2 linked regions of the Spirosoma rhododendri genome follow. The protein of the gene in region 1 interacts with the protein of each later gene in a pairwise test. Links are inferred from orthologs where the notes say so. Each region holds a gene or a part of one and is shown on either strand. Other genes may lie near its edges. The genes, in order: abc-f and HH216_RS01145.

Region 1 (7,371 bases):
GTGACGACCCACCTGGTCGATCTGGTGCAGTGGGCGGCTTTCCCCGAACAGGTGCTCGACTACAAACGCGATATCCGGCTGACATCGGCGCGGCACTGGCCGACCAACATGAACTGGAGTCAATTTCAGGCCATCACAAAGCTGTCGACTTTTCCCGATTACCTGAAAAAAGACGTGGTTGGCGACAGTGTGCTGCGGGTGTTCAGCAACGGCGAAATCAACTACCAGCTGCGCGGTATCAACGCTCGGGTGGCTGTGACGTGGGCCTACAAAGCGCCCGAAGGCGGGGGCGACACGCACTACTCGATCATGCGCGGTAGCAAGGCCAATCTGATTATCAAGCAGGGAGCCGAGCAGCAATACAAGCCGGTACTATACATCGAACCCATCGTGGGCAATACCAGCTTCGACAGCGACCTGAAAGCGGCCCTGCCTACTATCCAACGCGAATTTCCCGGTATCGACCTGACCAAAACACCCGCCGGCTGGCAGGTGACGGTACCGGAGAAATACAACGAAGGCCACGAAGCGCACTTCGGCCGGGTCATGGAAAAGTACCTCGATTACCTCAACGCCGGAAAACTCCCCGCCTGGGAAGTCCCGAATATGCTGGCGAAGTACTACACCACGACGCAGGCGTTATCAATGGTGAATAAACGAATGCGTGAATGAGCGAATAACTGCTGTCGCTCATCTACCCGTTGTTCCTGCTATTCACTCATTCGCTCAATCACACATTCACTCATTGTTCTCCTATGCAACGACGTAATTTTCTAACGACGGCCGCCGGACTGGTGGCTCTGCCCGCTCTGCCGACCGTCGCGCAGGCGGCTGTACAACCCGATCTGCGTGGCGCTAACCGAATCAAGTTTGCGGCTGTCGGGCTGAACCATAGCCACATTTACGGGCAGGTCGAAGCGGTGATCCGGGGTGGGGGCGAACTGGTGTCGTTCTACGCCAAAGAACCCGATCTGGCGGCTGCGTTCGCCAAGCGATACCCGCAGGCGAAACAGGCCCGCAGCGAGCAGGAGGTACTGGACGACAAGTCTATTCAACTCGTGCTTAGCTCCGGTATCCCCATCGACCGCGCTCCGCTGGGTATTCGCGTAATGCGGGCGGGCAAAGACTATATGTCTGACAAGCCCGGTATCATTACGCTCGATCAACTGGCCGAGGTGCGGAAGGTGCAGCGCGAAACGAAGCGCATTTACTCGATTATGTACAGTGAGCGCTTCGAGAACCGGGCGACGGTGAAAGCGGGCGAACTGGTGAAGGAAGGCGCTATCGGTAAAGTCGTTCAGACAATTGGGTTGGGTCCGCACCGCATTGCGCTGATGTCGCGCCCAGACTGGTTCTTCGACAAAAAACAGTTCGGCGGTATTATCTGCGATATCGGCTCGCATCAGTTCGACCAGTTCCTGTTTTTCACTGGTTCAACCAAAGCTGACGTGGTTGCGTCGGAGGTGGGCAATGTGCGTTACCCGCAGCACCCGCAATTCGAGGATTTCGGCGACGTGATGGTACGCGGCAACGGCGGGATGGGTTACGTGCGTGTCGACTGGTTTTCACCCGAAGGGTTGAAAACGTGGGGCGACGGGCGGCTGACGATTCTCGGCACAGAGGGCTATATCGAAATTCGCAAGAACATCGACATCACCAAAAGCGAGAAGGGCAATCACTTGTATCTGGTCAACCAGAAAGAAACGCGCTACATCGACTGCGCCGATGTGCCCCTGCCGTACGGGCAGCAACTGGTCGACGATGTGCTGAACCGCACCGAAACGGCTATGACGCAGGAACATTGTTTCCTCGCCACCGAACTCGCCATCAAAGCCCAGAAGCAGGCGGAAGTAGTCAAGCTGAAGGTTTAAGGTTTATGGTTTAAGGTTTAATGTTGGTGGGTGGAGTGTAGCCTGGACCTCCAGGTCCGGGTGGCCGTCAGGCCAACTATCTCAGGCGGCAGCTTTTAGGTCGCTATCGCGCCCACCCGGACGTGGACGTCCAGGCTACACACCAGCTAACCGTAAACCCACAAAACTACCGGAATTTAAAGCCGTGCAGATCGGTTTTCTTTCTGGTAACTTTGTGCTATGATTTCCATTACCAACCTCTCGTATTATCTCGGCAGTCGGGCGCTCTACGAAAATGCGTCGCTGCATATAAAGCCCGGTCAGAAAATTGGTCTTATTGGCCTCAACGGAACCGGCAAATCGACGCTGCTGCGTATCCTCAACAACGAATACCAGTATGACGGCGGTACGATCTCCAAAGCGGGCGACGTAACCCTCGGCTTCCTCAATCAGGACCTGCTCTCGTACCAGACCGACGACTCGATTCTGTCGGTAGCCATGCAGGCGTTCGAGCGGCAGAACAAGCTGCAAATACAGATTGATGAGGTGCTCCACGAAATGGAGACCGATTACAAAGACGAACTGGTCGATAAGCTGGGTAAACTTCAGGAAGAATTCGAAGCGCTCGACGGCTACTCGGTGCAGTCGAAGGCGGAGGAGATCATGGAGGGACTGGGCTTCTCGACGGATGATTTGCAAAAGCCACTCCGGCAGTTTTCGGGGGGCTGGCGGATGCGCGTGATGCTGGCCAAACTGCTGCTGCAAAAGCCGTCGCTGCTCATGCTCGACGAGCCGACTAACCACCTTGACCTGCCCTCGATCCAGTGGGTGGAGAAATACATTCAGACTTACGAAGGGGCCGTGATCGTGGTTTCGCACGACCGCGAATTCCTGGACAACGTCATCGACGTAACGGTCGAAGTCGCCAACGCCAAGCTGAACTATTACGCCGGTAACTATTCGTTCTATCTGGAGGAAAAGGCCCTGCGCAACGAAATTCAGAAGGGTGCTTACGAAAACCAGCAGGCTAAAATTCGGCAGACGGAGCGATTCATCGAACGTTTCAAAGCCCAGGCCACTAAGGCTAAACAAGCCCAAAGCCGTGTCAAGCAACTGGCCCGGATGGAGCGCGTCGACGACGTTATCGATGAAGCTGCGCGGGTGAACTTCAAGTTCCAGTTCTCTACCCAACCTGGTCGCCACATCCTGCACCTGGACGACGTGACAAAAGCGTACGGTCCGAAAAAGATTCTGACCAAAGCGGATATCCGGCTCGAGCGGGGCGATAAGGTTGCGCTGATCGGTGCCAACGGGCGCGGTAAGTCGACGTTGTTGCGGATTATTTCGGGGTCGGAGCCGGTCAACGATGGCAACCGGCAACTGGGGCACAACGTGTCGTTTAGTTTCTACGCCCAGCACCAGCTCGAATCGCTCAGCGTCGAAGATACGCTGCTCGATGAGTTGAAGCATGCCAACCCGACCAAGAGCGAAGGCGAACTGCGGGGCGTTCTGGGCTGTTTCCTGTTCTCCAACGACGAAGTATTCAAGAAAATCAAGGTGCTGTCGGGGGGGGAAAAGTCGCGGGTGGCGCTGGCGAAGGTACTGCTCTCGCAGGCCAACTTCCTGCTGCTTGACGAGCCGACTAACCACCTTGATATGCAGTCGGTGAACATCCTGATTCAGGCGCTGGAGCAGTACGAAGGTACCTACGTCGTTGTCTCGCACGACCGGTATTTCGTTTCGCAGATTGCCAACAAAATCTGGTACATCGAAGACGAGCAGATTAAGGAATACCACGGCACCTACGACGAATACGAATGGTGGATGGAAGAGCGCAAAGCCGGTAAGGCCGAGGCTCCACCTGCCCCGCCGAAGCCCGCTGCGACCAACGGAGCGGTAAACGGTAAGAAAAACGGCTCCGACGACGAACGCCGGGACTGGCAGAAAACGCTGAAAAAGCTCAACCAGCAGGCCGAGGACTCCGAAACGAAAATCGGGCAGTTGGAAGAACGTAAGAAGCGGCTCGAAACCGAACTTGCCGACCCCGCTACCTACGGCGACGACAAGCTGATGCAGGCCAAAAACGACGAGTATAGCCGCTTGAAAGCGCAGATCGGGCAGCTACAGGATGAGTGGGAAACCGCCATGCTCGAAGCTGAGGAGTGGGAGAAAAAACTGGCTTAGTCTTTACTTTTTAACACGGAGGCACGGAGATAGACACAGAGAGTATAGAGTTAAAACCTCTGTTTGCTCCGTGTTTATCTCCGTGCCTCTGTGTTTGAAAAAAGACTGTCTTACCGTTAAATAAAGGGCGTTATCCGGAAAAGGTTGATTGCGACTAAGGGAGTGGCCGAATAATCGGTTCAAGCGGTGCAGGCATTGCCCGTTTTCACCTGATAACCCTCTTTCAATCATGTCGCTCGATCTTACTAAGTCTGGTATCAGCCAGACAGATCCAGGCTACCTTGCCATTGCCAACGACCTTCAGGGGAATATCCTGACTTCGCACGGCCGTAATTTTACCGGACAACTACTGGTTCGATTTAACCCGGCTAAGCGGGCTGACGTCCGGGCGTATCTGAAAAAGCTGGCCATTACCGAACGCATCACGTCGGCGAAGCAGCAGCGGGCCGATGCCGACCTGTTCAACAAGCAGAAAAAAGCTGGTAAAGTACCGACGCAGGTTTTCTTCCGGGGTGTTTACCTGACCGCGAAGGGCTACGAAGCGCTGGGTTTTACCAACCTGCATCAGTTTGATTCACAGTTTCAGGCGGGTATGCAGGCGTCGCAGGCTGACCTGCACGACCCACTGGTGAACGACTGGGAGGGCGGCTATCAGAATGAGGGCGATGCGCTGTTTTTATTCGCGCATGGTGTCGAACCGACGCTGCGCGCCAAAGTAGCTGAGTTTGCCGCTTTCCTGCGCGACCAGAAGCTGGCGAAGGTGCTGGCGGTTGAATACGGCAAAGGGTTTACCAACGAAGTAGGCGACCATCTGGAGCATTTTGGCTACGTTGACGGCGTCAGTCAGCCCGTATTTTTCACGCAGGATACGCCCCCGGATCGTACTAACTGGAACCCTGTGGCCCCACTCAAACTGGTGTTGGTACCCGACCCGATGGGTACGCCCGGTCAATCGTTTGGTAGCTATTACGTGTTCCGGAAGCTGGAGCAGAACGTGCGTGGCTTCAAGGAGATGGAGAAAAGTCTGGCTGATGCCCTCGGGTTAGAGGACGATGACGCCGAACGGGCCGGTGCGATGGTTGTTGGGCGATTTGAAAATGGAATGCCCGTGACGATGAGTGCAACCGACAAAAAAGTGACGCTCAAAGACAACCAGATTGGTAAGATCAACGACTTCAACTACGGCCAGCTCATCGACGGTCACGACGATCTGAAAGGTGGCCGTTGCCCGTTTCAGGGGCACATCCGTAAAACCAACCCACGTGGCACGGGCGACGGTGAAAGCCCGGCCGACGAGCGTATGCACCTGATGGCCCGCCGGGGCATTACCTACGGCGACCGACTCATCGAACCCAAAGACGAACCGGATTTTGACGAGATGCCAACGGAGGGTGTCGGCCTGTTGTTCGCCAGTTTCCAGAGCAGCATCGGAGAGCAGTTTGAGTTCACCCAAAAGAACTGGGCTAACCTGTCCAGCTTCCCATTCAGCAGCCCCGACATAACGGGTATCGATCCGGTTATCGGCCAACCAGCGCCGGGCGAAGCCGTCAGCCACTGCTTCCCCACGGTATGGAACGACGGCAGCCCCGGCAACATGAAACAGTTCGACGGCTTCGCTGGGTTCGTGACCATGAAAGGCGGAGACTACTTCTTCGCGCCCTCACTCACGTTCTTTAAAAACCTGTAATTTTTTCAACACAGAGTCACAGAGAGCACGGAGAATGATTGTCGCATCAACTCTGCGTTCTCTGTGACTCTGTGTTGAAAATTTATTTCCGTACCGCTGCGTTTAAAACCACCGGTGTCGGGTGTTCAAAACCCTGCCGGACGGTTTTGTCAATCGACTGGCAGATGGAGTCGAGCGGCAGGTCGTTCTCGTCGTTTCCGAATGGGCTTTCGACTTCTTCGGCCAACACCTCCAGACTCGCCAGTACGTAGAACACAAACATTGTAAACGGCACGACGAGGTAGTGCAGGCTGAAGGTGAAGCCAATGGGTAGCGTCAGGCAGTAGCTGACAATGAATTTTTTGATAAACGAGCTATAGGAATAGGGAATGGGCGTTTTCTTGATGCGCTCGCAGGCTCCGCAAATCTCCATAAACGATTGCAGTTCGAGGTTCAGTACCAGCAGGTGCTCCGGCCGCAGAATGCCCCGCTGCTCCAGCGCATACGCTTGCCCAAACATCGCCGACGCCAGTTGATTCGGAATATGTTCATCGGCGCGCAGATCGGTGAAACGCAACAACGGCGTATCGGCAAACTCGCTCGGTTGCGTATCGTCGCGGAGGTGGTTTTTGAGCGCGAAGGCAAAGTTGGGAATCATGGATTGGTAAAACTGGCGCACGTCGGTGGCTTCGGCGGGTAGCATCTGATGCAGTTTCAGGCCCAGATTCCGGCTATTGTTGACCAGCGACCCCCACAACCGCCGACCTTCCCACCACCGGTCGTACGCCGTGTTGGTGCGAAACACCAGCAGCAGTGAAATCACGAAACCAAGCAGCGTATGCAGTAATGTCACGTTACGTAGAATCGACTCATCAGACAGGTGAAAGACGTGTTTTTCGAGCAGTACAATCGCCAGCGCATAAGCCCCAAACCCCAGAATGTAGGGGGCTAGTTTGCGGGCCGTGTCGCTACGTTTGAGCGTGAAGAGGTTAAACCACTGCTTAGGTTCGTAGGGAATCATGGAGGAGAAATGACAGGTGATCCGGTAGCGTTATAACGACCTAATTGGCCTGAAAGTTGACCGATTTCATTACTACCGGGTTGTGCTGCAAGGCCAATGATAACTAACCAAACTGGCGCATTCGGTACATTCCTGAGCGCATCTCGCGGATTATGTGGTAATTTTAGTGCCAAATCAGTCACAGAACCTGTTTGAGGCATCGTATGAGGATTGCCGGAGTCGTCGTGTTATACAACAGTCCCCTAGACTGCCTGCACAACATCGACACATACATTCATCAGATCGAGAAACTCTTCGTCGTCGACAATTCTGATGTTTCCAATGATGAACTTATTGCTACGCTAAGCCGAATCCCTACTGTCAGTTACATCAATAATGGCGGGAATCGCGGTATCAGCTATGCCCTGAATCGTGGTGCTGAACAGGCGATCAGTGAGGGGTTCACGCACCTGCTGACGATGGATGACGACAGCAGAGCACCCGCCACGATGATCGCCGAGATGGTACAGTACCTGTCGACGCAGCCAGCTGACCAAGTCGGTATTGTCGGGGCGGCCCATTCACCATCGACGATAAAGGCCGGGGTGCCCAGCTCGGTACTGTATACGATGACGTCAGGTAATCTGCTCAATTTACAGGTATACAAAACC
Region 2 (7,734 bases), 490 kb from region 1 along the record:
GTGGCAACGGTCTCGCTATGTCGGGCGACGCGGCCGATCCGCAAACGGCCCCCAAAGCAATAGGGCTGTGTCAGCAGATTTTCGGTGGCTTCGACGGACTCTATCACGTGGCCGGAGGCAGCGGTCGGCGGTTTGGCGATGGCCCCCTGCACGAACTAACCCTCGACGGTTGGCAGTATACGATGAACACCAACCTGACGGCCATGATGCTGTCGAATCAGGCGGCTGTGCGGGCCTTTCGCGCGCAGGAATCGGGTGGTACCATTCTGAACATGGGCTCGGTGCTGGGGCAATCACCATCACCGGCTTATTTCGCGACCCATGCCTATGCTGCTGCTAAGTCGGCCGTGATCGGCTTTTCGCGGTCGGTCGCATCGTACTACGCCAGTCAGAATATCCGGGTCAACGTGCTGGTGCCGTCGCTGGTCGAAACACCCATGTCGCAGCGGGCCGTCAACGACGATAAGATCATGGCGTTCATCCCGTCGAAACAACCACTTGATGGGGGACGCATCGGCCATCCCAACGATTTGTCTGGTGCAGCGGTCTACTTCATGTCCGATCAATCGCGCTTCACCACCGGGCAGGTGCTAACCATCGACGGGGGCTGGAGTGTGAGCGAAGGACAGTACTGATTTGTCAACCCGTTGCCATGCTGACTACCCCCGCCTGACGCTGCGCCCGCTGACGCTACCCGAACTACGGCTGCACATCGCCGATAGCTACCGGCTGGAGCAGGCGTTGCACCTGAGAACCGGCCCCCGCGTTGTGACGGAGCCGCTGCTGAGCATTATTCGGGGATATACCATCCCGCGCCTGCTCGACCCCCGCTTCGATCCGCTCTTCCACACGATCTGGGTCGCGATTGATGACGAGCGGCAGCAGATCGTAGCTGAAGCTAAATTCAAGGGGGAGCCCGACGAAACGGGTACGGTGGAGATTGGCTACGGCACCTACCCGTCCCGGCAGCGGCAGGGCTACATGACCGAAATGGTCGGTGGTCTGGTCGATTGGGTGCTGCAACAGCCGGGTGTGCTGCGGGTTACGGCCGATACCAATGTGGAAAATGTAGCGTCGCAGCGGGTGCTGGAAAAAAACGATTTTCACCTCTTCGACCGTTTTGAGAATATGCTGTGGTGGGAATATCCGGGCTGAACAGGTACATTGCGTGATCTCATAAAAACAGTATGAAACTCAACGCAAAAACTAGTCTTGCCTTCCTGCTGGTAGGCTGTTTCTCATGTGATATCTCAAATCCGCTTGGGCTGGATAGGTACGGGGATATGGGAACGTTCGATTCAAAGTTCGACGCGCAAAACGCAACGCTCAACCACATAGCAGGCCGGTTTAATCGACTACCTTCCGACGACTTCTACCGGGTGATGTATTCGTTCCGCGACAGTGACCCAGCGCAGGGAAACCGACACGCAATCTGGTACCATAAAACTGAACAACGCTTGGGCGTTGAAGTAGACGTAAACAGTGGCATGACTTGTACTTGGTACGAGGTAGATAGGGTAAAATTAGAGGAGATCGTAAAAACTGGAAAGGGTATAGCGGGTGTCGATTCGCTGGCCAAATCAGTGTATGATAATAAGCATTGCCGCTAGCTAGATCGCCCCGTAGAAAACAAAAAAACACCGTTGTCAGCGGTGTTTTTTCTGTCTCAAACAGCAAGACGCTATTTGACAGTCACTCTATACCGCGAAGCTTTCGCCACAGCCGCAGGTACGGCTCGCGTTGGGATTCTTGAATTGGAAACCTTTGCCGTTGAGGCCGTCGGAGAAGTCGAGTTCGGTACCGGCCAGATAAAGCAGGCTCTTCCGGTCGACCAGAATTTTGATGCCCTTGTCTTCGACGACGTGGTCAGTAGGCTGCTGCGCTGTGTCGAATTGCAGGTCGTACATCAGGCCCGAACAGCCACCACCCTGCACAGCTACCCGAATCGAATAATTGTCGGTATAGCCTTCTTTCTGGCGCAGTTCGATAATCTTGTCTTTTGCTATGTCTGAAACCGTAACCATGGTTGATTGTGCGTCTGCCGACGGCGAATTAGTCGTTACTTCCTTAACTTACCCCCAATCAGAAAAGTTCTTACCCGCTATGCTTACCAACATCGAACATATAGGCATCGCCGTTCGCGACCTGGCGCAGGCCAACGACCTGTTCGCCCGACTGCTCAATGTGCCGCCCTACAAGCAGGAAACCGTCGAATCGGAAGGTGTGACGACCTCCTTTTTTCGCATCAACCAGACCAAGCTTGAACTGCTTGAAGCCGCCAATCCCGACAGCGCAATTGCACGTTTTCTGGAAAAGCGGGGCGAGGGTGTTCACCATATTGCGGTTGAAGTCGATGATATTCAGGCGGAAATGGAACGGCTGAAAAGCGAAGGATTTACCCTGCTCAGCGATCAGCCAAAGCCCGGTGCCGACAATAAGCTGGTGTGCTTTCTGCACCCCAAAACCACCAACGGCGTCCTGATTGAACTGTGTCAGGAAAAACACAGCTGACGTCTGGAATTTCACGTCAGGCGGGAGTCGGAGCGGCCCCATTGAAATCTCAACTAAACGGTACCCAATGGCGTTATGCCTGTAAGCGCGCCGACAGCGGTATTTTATAGGATAAAAACCATAAATTTTGCGGTTAAGTATCTGAACGATACGCTACCTTTGCCCCTCAAAACAACGACGCGCCACCGTCATGGATCAGTACTCATATATCGCCAATTCTGATGTAGCCTATATCGATCAGCTATATCAGTCTTACAAAAAAGACCCTCAGTCGGTCGATGAAAGCTGGCAACAGTTTTTCAAGGGATTCGACTTCTCTTCGACCTACACCGATAAACCCAACGGGAACGGAAAAACCAACGGTGCCGCCGTCAATGGCGTTGCCTCGAACGGCGCGGCAACAGCGGCAAAACCCGTCGATGCGACCCACGCCGAGAAAGAGGTATCAGTGGCTAGTCTGATCAAAGCCTACCGCTCGCGGGGGCACCTGCTGGCAAAAACAAACCCGCTGAAAGAGCGCAAAGACCGGCAGCCCCGCGTCGACCTGCCCGACTACGCCCTGTCGGACGCCGACCTCGACACCGTATTTGAGTCGGGTAAGCTGCTTGGTATCGGACCCGCCACGCTTCGCACGATCATGGAATCGCTGCGTAAGATTTACGCGGGCAACATCGGTTTCGAGTACATGTACATCCGCGAGATGGACGTGAAAAACTGGCTGCGTAACAAGATCGAGAAAGAAGCGCTGGAGTTCAGCCCGTCGCTCGATGAGAAAAAGCGCATCCTGGAAAAGCTGAACGAAGCCACCGTTTTCGAAAACTTCCTGGCCACGAAATACCTAGGGCAGAAGCGATTCTCGCTCGAAGGCGGTGAGTCGACCATTCCCGCGCTCGATACGATCATCAGTCAGGCGGCCGAACTGGGTGTCGAAGAAGTGATGATCGGGATGGCACACCGGGGACGGCTCAACGTGCTGTCGAACATCATGGGTAAGTCCTACGAAGCTATCTTCGACGGCTTTGAAGGTAACGTTCCGCAGCACGCGTACGGCGATGGCGATGTAAAATATCACCTCGGCTATTCGAGTCTGCTGCATACCCCGGCCGGTAAGGAGATTAGCGTGAAACTGGCCCCTAACCCGTCGCACCTGGAAACCGTCGACCCGGTGGTTGAGGGCTTCGTGCGGGCGCAGGCCGATGAAGAATACAACGGCGACTTCACCCGGATTATGCCAATTCTGATTCACGGCGACGCAGCCGTGGCGGGGCAGGGTATCGTCTATGAAGTGACGCAGATGGCCAAACTGCCCGGCTACACAACCGGCGGTACAGTTCACTTCGTTATAAACAACCAGGTTGGCTTCACCACTGACTTCGACGACGCCCGTTCGTCGATCTACTGCTCGGACGTTGCCAAAATCATCGATGCACCGATTTTTCACGTCAACGGCGACGATCCGGAAGCGGTAATTTTCTGCGCCAAACTGGCCGTTGAATTCCGCGAGAAATTCAAGCGTGACGTGTTTATCGACATGGTCTGCTACCGACGCTACGGACACAATGAGTCCGACGAGCCGAAGTTCACGCAGCCGACGATGTACGGCATCATCGACAAGCACGACAACCCCCGCGAACTCTACAACAAAACACTGATCGAGCGTGGCGATGTGGATGCCGAACTGGCGAAGGGTATGGACACCGAGTTCAAGAAGCAGCTTCAGGAGCGGCTCGACAAGGTGAAGCAGAAAGCCGAGATTCCGTACAAACCGCTGCGGCTCGACCTCGACTGGGCCGAACTGCGCTACTCCGAACCCGAAGACTTTGAGAAGTCGCCGGAGACGGGCGTACCTGCCGAAACGCTCGAAACCATCGGCAAAGCCCTGACATCGGTGCCGCAAGGATTCAAGCCGCTGAAGCAGATCGACAAGCTGCTGAAAGACCGGCAGGCCATGCTGACCGACAGCAAGATGGTAAACTGGGGTACGGCCGAACTGCTTGCCTATGGGTCGCTGCTGCTGGAAAACAAGCCGGTCCGTCTGAGCGGGCAGGATGTGCAGAGGGGGACGTTCTCGCACCGCCACGCCGTACTGCACGACGCCGAAACAAACGAAACATACTCGTCGCTCGACCATATCGCCGAGGGACAGACGAAGCTACAGATTTACAACTCGCTGCTGTCGGAATACGGCGTGCTGGGTTTTGAATACGGTTACGCGATGGCTAACCCCCACGCGCTGGTGATCTGGGAAGCTCAGTTCGGCGATTTCTCGAACGGCGCGCAGATCATCATCGACCAGTTTATTTCGGCCGCTGAGTCGAAATGGGGTATTCAGAATGGTCTGACCATGCTGTTGCCGCACGGCTACGAAGGGCAGGGACCGGAGCACTCCAACGCCCGCCCGGAGCGGTATCTGCAACTGTACGCGGAATACAACATGGTCGTGGCCAACATCACGACCCCGGCCAACCTGTTCCACGTCATGCGTCGGCAACTGACGTGGGCGTTCCGTAAGCCACTGGTGATTATGTCGCCGAAGTCGCTGCTGCGCCACCCGAAAGTGGTTTCGCCATTGGAAGACCTAACCAACGGTTCATTCCAGGAAGTGCTGGGCGACAGCTACGTCGATGCCAAGAAGGTGAAGCGGGTGCTGCTTTGCACGGGTAAGGTGTACTACGATCTGCTCGAAAAGCAGCAGGCCGATCAGCGCGACGATGTAGCGATCATCCGGCTGGAGCAACTAGCTCCGCTGCCTAAAACGCAGATCGACGCTGAACTGGCAAAATACACCGACGCGCAGGTATTCTGGGTACAGGAAGAACCTGAAAATATGGGTTACTGGACCTACCTGCTTCGTGTAGGCATGGTCCTTCCGATCATTGGCCGGAAAGCGTCGGCATCACCCGCCAGTGGGTATCCGAAAGTACACAGTCAGGAACAGGCCGATATCGTTCGGCGTGCATTTGAATAAATGAGTTTGAGGTTTTTCGTTTAAGGGTTTAAGTTGCCTCCCGGCAGCACAAACCATGAACTACATACCACAAACTACAAACCCGGAAATAATGGCCGTTGAGATGAAAATCCCCCCCGTTGGGGAATCGATTACCGAAGTAACCGTTGGTACCTGGTACAAAAAAGAAGGCGACACGGTGAAGATGGACGAAGTGATTTGCGGATTAGAATCTGACAAAGCCACCTTCGAACTGAATGCTGAAGCCGATGGCGTACTGCACATTCTGGCGCAGGAAGGCGATGTGTTGCCTATTGGTGCCAGCATTTGCAGCATCGACGGCAACGGCAGCGCACCAGCCGCTGCCCCCGCAGCACCGGCCGCCCAGAAAGAAGAGCCTGCTCCAGCTCCCAAAGCGGAGGCTGCTCCGGCCCCGGCGGCAGAAGCTGCTCCCGCTGCTTCGTCGGCAGGTCAGGTAATCGAAATGAAAGTTCCCGCTGTTGGTGAGTCGGTTACGGAAGTGACCATCGCGTCGTGGAGCAAGAAAGACGGCGATCAGGTCGCGCTGGACGAAGTGCTGTGCGAACTGGAATCCGATAAAGCCACCTTTGAATTACCCGCTGAAGCGGCCGGTACGCTCCGTATCGTGGCTGAAGCCGGTGCTACATTGCCCATCGGTGCCTTGATTGCTAAAATTGAAACGAGTGCTGGTGCGGCCAAACCCGCTGCGGCACCGTCGCCTGAACCTGGTCGCCCAGCGGCCGAACCGGCGCAGCAGGCTGCATCGAACGGACAAAATGGCTACGCGGCCAACCATCCGTCGCCAGCAGCGGCCAAGATTCTGGACGAGAAAGGCGTAACAGCACAGGCCGTTCAGGGTAGTGGCGTTGGCGGACGCATCACCAAAGAAGATGCGATGAAAGCATCGCCTGCACCTGCTGAAGCCCCTGCTGCCAAGCCCGCAGCACCAGCTAAACCAGCTGCCCCCGCCCCGCAGGCGGCACCAGCCCCGGCCGGATCGCGTAATCAGCGCACCGAGCGGATGACGTCGCTGCGTCGGACCATCGCCCGCCGACTGGTGTCGGTGAAAAACGAAACGGCCATGCTGACGACCTTCAACGAGGTCGACATGAAGCCGGTGATGGATCTGCGCAACAAGTACAAAGACAAGTTCAAAGAGAAGCATGGCGTTGGGCTTGGCTTCATGTCGTTCTTCGCTAAAGCCGTTTGTGCCGCGCTGAAAGATTTCCCGGCGGTGAACGCCCAGATCGACGGCGACAACATCGTGTTCAACGATTTCTGTGATATCTCCATCGCCGTTTCGACGGAACGGGGACTGGTTGTTCCGGTCATTCGGAACGCTGAGCAGATGAGCTTTGCCGGCATCGAAAAGGAAATTGTCCGGTTGGCTGGTCTGGCCCGCGACAACAAACTGACCATCGATCAGATGACTGGTGGTACGTTTACAATCACCAACGGTGGTACATTCGGGTCGATGCTGTCGACGCCGATTATCAACGCGCCACAGTCGGCAATTCTCGGTATGCACAACATCGTTGAGCGGCCAGTGGTGGTGAACGGTGAGATCGTTGTTCGGCCGATTATGTACCTGGCCCTGTCGTACGATCACCGCATCATCGACGGTAAAGAGTCGGTTAGCTTCCTGGTGCGAGTCAAGCAGATCCTCGAAGATCCCGCCCGGCTGCTGCTGGAGATGTAAGACAATAATTACCCGTACAAAAAAGCGTCTAAGTCAGACGCTTTTTTGTTTTTAACAAATGGTAAAAAATACGCCGTTCTAAACCTGGTATTTAGCTGTGGAATTAGTGACAAACACACTCGCAGTTAAAACCTATGAACAAGAAGATTTTTGTTTCGCTAGCCCTGACACTGCTGTCTTTCGCATGGGCGAATGGTCAGGCTCCGGCTCGTACTGCCAATGGAAAACCGACCGTTGTTTTTGTACACGGATTATGGGCCGATGGCTCGTCGTGGAGTAAAGTAATCGCGCCCTTGCTCGCCAGTGGCTATCCGGTTATCTCCGTGCAGAACCCAACGACATCGCTGGAAGACGACGTGGCTGCGACGAAGCGGGCCATTGCGCGGGCTGAAGGCGACGTTGTACTGGTTGGTCATTCGTGGGGTGGCTTCGTGATTTCCGAAGCGGGCAACGACCCGAAAGTGAAGGCGCTGGTCTACGTAGCGGCCCTGATGCCCGACAACGGGGAAACAATTCCATCGCTTAGCGCGAAGGCTGCGGCCACGAAACTGGGAAC

What was found.
Region 2: the proteins of abc-f (region 1) and HH216_RS01145 interact in binary tests that used the Escherichia coli proteins (3 or more experiments, as listed by UniProt). The link is inferred for Spirosoma rhododendri from one-to-one orthologs.

Annotation. Positions count from the first base shown.
Region 1 is NZ_CP051677.1:776,700-784,070, reverse strand. What follows is about bases 1,643-4,562. They hold abc-f (ribosomal protection-like ABC-F family protein), read left to right. Parts: upstream 1,643-2,090; coding sequence 2,091-4,034; downstream 4,035-4,562. Other genes in these bases: HH216_RS03010 (Dyp-type peroxidase), read left to right, coding at 4,264-4,562; HH216_RS03020 (Gfo/Idh/MocA family protein), read left to right, coding at 1,643-1,871. Outside these bases: HH216_RS03025 (putative oxidoreductase C-terminal domain-containing protein), read left to right, coding at 1-672; more of HH216_RS03020, read left to right, coding at 756-1,642; more of HH216_RS03010, read left to right, coding at 4,563-5,721; HH216_RS03005 (bestrophin family protein), read right to left, coding at 5,804-6,721; HH216_RS03000 (glycosyltransferase family 2 protein), read left to right, coding at 6,925-7,371. UniProt on the Escherichia coli protein: Genetic data indicate it may be involved in ribosome assembly or function.
Region 2 is NZ_CP051677.1:284,056-291,789, reverse strand. The notes cover bases 2,397-5,679. They hold HH216_RS01145 (2-oxoglutarate dehydrogenase E1 component), read left to right. Parts: upstream 2,397-2,701; coding sequence 2,702-5,479; downstream 5,480-5,679. Other genes in these bases: odhB (2-oxoglutarate dehydrogenase complex dihydrolipoyllysine-residue succinyltransferase), read left to right, coding at 5,571-5,679; mce (methylmalonyl-CoA epimerase), read left to right, coding at 2,397-2,511. Outside these bases: HH216_RS01170 (SDR family NAD(P)-dependent oxidoreductase), read left to right, coding at 1-635; HH216_RS01165 (GNAT family N-acetyltransferase), read left to right, coding at 637-1,155; HH216_RS01160 (hypothetical protein), read left to right, coding at 1,188-1,610; HH216_RS01155 (HesB/IscA family protein), read right to left, coding at 1,698-2,024; more of mce, read left to right, coding at 2,104-2,396; more of odhB, read left to right, coding at 5,680-7,178; HH216_RS01135 (alpha/beta fold hydrolase), read left to right, coding at 7,313-7,734. UniProt on the Escherichia coli protein: E1 component of the 2-oxoglutarate dehydrogenase (OGDH) complex which catalyzes the decarboxylation of 2-oxoglutarate, the first step in the conversion of 2-oxoglutarate to succinyl-CoA and CO(2).